One region of the Variovorax monticola genome, then DNA from elsewhere that is predicted to be linked to it. Evidence: predicted binding sites of a transcription regulator. Region 1 holds the regulator's gene; the other holds the start of a gene.
The links. Region 1 encodes LexA, which represses DNA repair genes until DNA is damaged. Its sites were predicted from a motif close to ACTGTATNNNNATACAGT; they were not measured.
Positions count from the first base shown of each region.

Region 1 (2,388 bases):
GTCTGCGAAATGAGCTTGAGCTTGGGCAGCTTTTCGATGAGCTGGCGAGAAATCTGGGAGCGCTCGCGAATCAGCACGATCACGTCGGCGTCCTTGAGGCGGACCGACAACTGCCCGATGCCTTTCACCGTGTTGGTGTAGACCTTGGCCGCGTACGCGTCCAGCTTGGCGGCGCAGCGCAACTTGCGCACCGCGTCCTGGTAGTCGTCGAGGATCACAATGTTCATGGCGTGCCATTGTGCCTCGCAGCATCGGCATGTCGCACCGGTGAACGTTTGGATACCCAGCCCCGGGGCGGCTTCCAAGCCACGCCCGGGGAGTGTTCGCCTCAGTGCAGGCGCGTCGATCGGTGGACCGTGGCCAGGGTTTCGGCGGCTTCGATGGCGGCCAGCCGGTCGAGCTCGTCGCACACGTCGGCCATGCGCCCGGAGATCACGACGCGGTTATTGCGCTGCTGGCCTTTGCCGTCGACCACGCGAACCACGCGCAGGGGGCGTGCAGGGGCCGTGGCGACCTCGGGCGCCGAAGCGTTGCTGCCGGCGCGGGTGGTGCAAGCGGGGCGCACGGCGACGTAGCGCAATCCGGCGGACGTGTCGTTGGGGTCGAGTCGGTCCCTGGCGTGGGGCCGGCGCGCCGGAATCAGGCGGTTGGCCAGCGATTGCAGCGGCATCCAGAAATCAGCGATGGCGAGGAGGGCGATTCCCATGTGAACTCCAAAAAAGTATGAGGTTGAACACAGGCAGGATTTCTTGAATCGGCCGCGACAGGGTGATGGCGACCTTGCGCCATACGCCCGCCACCTGTCGCGGCCGGATGAGGTGCTGCTGTCAGCAGGCCATGGGCCTACATGAGCATGGTGTTGCGGATGAGCCCGACCGCGAGGCCTTCGATTTCGAAGGGCTCTCCCGGCTGCACGATGATGGTCGGGTAGTCGGGGTTTTCGGCGTGGAGCTCGATGACCTGCTTGTTGCGCTTCAGGCGCTTGACGGTCACCTCTTCGCCCAGTCGCGCAACCACGATCTGCCCATTGCGCGCTTCCTTGGTGGCCTGAACGGCGAGCAGGTCGCCGTCCATGATGCCGGCGTCGCGCATCGACATGCCGCGCACCTTCAGCAGGTAGTCGGGCTGGCGCTGGAACAGCGTGTTCTCGACGTAGTAGGTCTGGTCGACATGCTCTTGCGCCAGGATGGGCGAGCCAGCCGCGACACGACCGATGAGCGGCAGCGCCAACTGGGCCATGCCGGGCAGCGAGAGCGAGAACTGGCCGCCTTCGCGGTGGCGCGTTTCGTTGAGCGAACGCAGGGCGTCGCCCTTGAGGCGGATGCCGCGCGAGGTGCCGCTGACGAGTTCGATCACGCCCTTGCGGGCCAGCGCCTGAAGGTGTTCTTCGGCGGCATTGGCCGACTTGAACCCCAGTTCATTGGCGATTTCGGCGCGCGTGGGCGGCGCGCCGGTGCGTGCGATGGCGCTCTGGATCAAGTCCAGGATCTGCTGCTGGCGGGCTGTAAGCTTCACGGCGAACTGCATATGTGGTTCCTTGCGGCACTGGGTAGATATCCAGTAGCTGTATTTTTAACCAGTTTTTAGAAGTTGACAAGTCATGGTCAATTCCCTTTCGTCCGAACTGCGTCGTGTGGTGGTCCTGGGCACCGGCGGCACCATTGCCGGCAAGGCCGCCAGCAGCGGCGACAACATCGGCTACACCGCCGGGCAGGTCGGCGTGGCGGACCTGCTGGGCGGCATCGCGCCCGCCGGCGTGACGCTGGTGGCGGAGCAGGTGGCGCAACTCGACAGCAAGGACATGTCCTTCGAGGTGTGGCAGAAGCTGGCGCAACGCTGCGCGCATTGGCTCGCGCAGCCGGACGTGGCGGGCATCGTGATCACGCACGGCACGGACACGCTCGAGGAAACTGCCTTCTTCCTGCACACCGTGCTGGCTGCGACCAAGCCCGTGGTGCTGACCTGCGCGATGCGACCCGCGACTGCGCTGGCGCCTGATGGACCCCAGAATGTCCGGGACGCCATCGGCGTTGCTGCCACGGCAGGCGCGCGGGGCGTGACAGCGGTGTGCGCTGGAACCATCCACAGCGGTTTGGACATCCAGAAGACCCACACCTACCGGCTCGATGCCTTTGCGTCAGGCGATGCCGGGCCGGTGGGCTATGTGGAGGAAGGCGAAGTGCGCCTGGTCCGGGGATGGCCCGAAGCTGCTGCGTCGCACACGGCGAAGGTCGTCAATGAAGGCGCATTGCAATGGCCGCGCGTCGAGATCGTCATGAGCCATGCGGGCGCCAGCGGGGCGCTGGTCGATGCGCTCGTTCTGTCCGGTGGCTCGGCGAGTGCCGCGCCGCTGCGAGGACTGGTGCTGGCAGCGACTGGCAACGGCAC
Region 1 is NZ_JBPJZP010000002.1:1,167,234-1,169,621, forward strand. Features, by position in the region: gene ACSFA5_RS11105 (D-2-hydroxyacid dehydrogenase family protein) at 1-227, opposite strand, end outside; gene ACSFA5_RS11110 (hypothetical protein) at 329-706, opposite strand; gene lexA (transcriptional repressor LexA) at 844-1,527, opposite strand; gene ACSFA5_RS11120 (asparaginase) at 1,601-2,388, shown strand, end outside.

Region 2 (2,388 bases), on a different contig from region 1:
GAGGCGATCACGGTCATCACGTAGTGGTGCGGCCGGTCGCCCACCGGCGGGCACATGCCTCGGTACGCGGGCGCGCCGGCCACGTTCGGGCCCATGGTGAAGTTCAGGTTCGCGCCCGCCTGGCCTTCGCCGGTCTTGAGTTCGCCGCGCTCGGCCGCGATGTTGTAGGCCACCCAGTGCGACACGCCCAGGCCGGCCCCGCCGTCGGGGTCGAAGATCATCACGGCAACCGACCTGGTCTTGGCCGGCAGGTCGCTCCATGCCACGGGCGGCGAGACGTTCTTGCCGCCGCATTCGCCGGCCCCGGCATGTTCGGCGGGGATCACGCCGTTGTCGGCGAAGGCGCTGGAGCTGACGCGCATGCCCGTGAAGGCCTTGCCGCCGGCACCGGTGCCGCCCGACATGCCGGTGCAGCCGGCCATGAGGCCCGCGAGGGCGAGGGCCGCCACCGGCAAAGCGAGGGAGTGAAGCTTGTTGCGCATGGAATCTCCTGGAAAGGTTGTCTTCATCCGGCGTGGCCCAGCCACACGCTGCCGTCCGCCTTGACGTGCACCGCCAGCGGCGTGAGCCGCGCGCCGCGGCAGGGGCCGCCCACGCATTTGCCGGTGTCGGGCTCGAAGATGGCGCCGTGCCGCGCGCACATCAGGTAGCGCCCCGAGCTTTCGAGCACCTGGCCTTCGAAGTCGAGCGGGCCGCCCGCGTGCGGGCACTGGTTGAGGTACGCATACACCCCGCCGTGCCAGCGCACCGCGAAGGCGGGAGCGCCGTCAGGGGCAGTGAACTTGCTTGCGAGGCCATCGTCAGGAAGGTTGGCGCAAATCGCGCCGGGGGCGGGTGCCGTGGCGCCGTCATCGGGCGTAGGGGCGGGCGCTGTGGGGTCGTCGGTCATCTGCCGGTGAGGGTAGCCAAGGTTCCGGGACGGCGCAACGCGCGACATCGAGCTTACAAATCGCAGCCAATTGCCGGTTGCGTTTCATGGCAACATTGGTTTAAGACTGTATATTCATCCAGTACTTTCTCCAGCAATCCATCAAGGCCCCCGTGGACATCCAGCGCAAACTCGCCATCCTGGCCGACGCCGCCAAGTACGACGCCTCGTGCGCGTCCAGCGGCTCGCAAAAGCGCGATTCGCTCGGCGGGCGCGGCATCGGCTCCACCGAAGGCGCGGGCATCTGCCACAGCTACGCGCCCGACGGGCGCTGCATCTCGCTGCTGAAGGTGCTGCTGACCAACCACTGCCAGTACGACTGCCTCTATTGCGTGAACCGCGCGTCGAGCAACGTGCCGCGGGCGCGCTTTGGTGTGGACGAGGTGGTGCAGCTCACGCTCGACTTCTACCGCCGCAACTGCATCGAGGGCCTGTTCCTGTCCAGCGGCATCATCAAGTCGCCCGACCACACCATGGAGCAGGTGGTCGAGGTGGCGCGCGTGCTGCGCGAGGAGCACGATTTTCGCGGCTACATCCACCTGAAGACCATTCCCGACGCCAGCGACGAACTGCTGGCGCGCGCCGGCCGCTATGCCGACCGGCTCAGCATCAACGTCGAGATGCCCACCGCCGAAGGGCTGCAGGCCCTGGCGCCCGAGAAGAACGAAAGCGCCATCCGCCGCTCCATGGCGCGGCTGCGCCTGCGCATCGACGACACGCGCGAGGAGGCGCGCCGCGTGGTGCCCATTCGCGCGTTGCCGGGCGCCGCGCCCACCGCCGCCAAGCCGCCGCCCTTCGCGCCCGCGGGCCAGAGCACGCAGATGATCGTGGGCGCCGACGCCAGCGACGACCGGCTCATCCTCGCGTCCAGCGCCACGCTGTACGGCGCGTACAAGTTGAAGCGCGTGTACTACTCGGCCTTCAGCCCCATTCCCGACGCGGCCCGCGCGCTGCCGCTGGTAGCGCCCCCGCTGATGCGCGAGCACCGGCTCTACCAGGCCGACTGGCTCATGCGCTTCTACGGCTTCGAGCACCAGGAGATCGTGGCCGCGCCCGACGGCCTGCTGCGGCTCGATGTGGACCCCAAGCTGGCCTGGGCGCTGGCGCATGCCGAGCGCTTTCCGGTCGACCTGAACCATGCGCCGCGCGAGATGCTGCTGCGCGTGCCCGGGCTGGGCGTGAAGGCTGTGGAGCGGCTGCTGCAGGCACGGCGCGTGCGCCGGGTGCGTGCCGACGACCTGCGCCGCCTGCACGTGCCGGCGCGCAAGGTGCTGCCGTTCGTGGTGGCCGACGGGCACCGCCCGGCGGCGGGCGCCATGGCCCTGGCCGCGCCCGCGGCCCAGCCGGTGCACGCGCAGGCCTCGCTGTTCTGAGCCAGGTCTGAGGAAAGGCCGAGGACACAGTCCATGCGCATACGGCTCGAAGACCCGGTCGATCTCGACGCCTTCCGCCGCCATGCG
Region 2 is NZ_JBPJZP010000004.1:479,272-481,659, reverse strand. Features, by position in the region: gene ACSFA5_RS16845 (YbhB/YbcL family Raf kinase inhibitor-like protein) at 1-482, opposite strand, end outside; gene ACSFA5_RS16840 (Rieske (2Fe-2S) protein) at 506-889, opposite strand; gene ACSFA5_RS16835 (putative DNA modification/repair radical SAM protein) at 1,042-2,301, shown strand; gene ACSFA5_RS16830 (UdgX family uracil-DNA binding protein) at 2,335-2,388, shown strand, end outside.
Region 2: ACSFA5_RS16835 (putative DNA modification/repair radical SAM protein) is a predicted target of LexA. The motif match lies at 995-1,012, and genes of this name have one in related genera.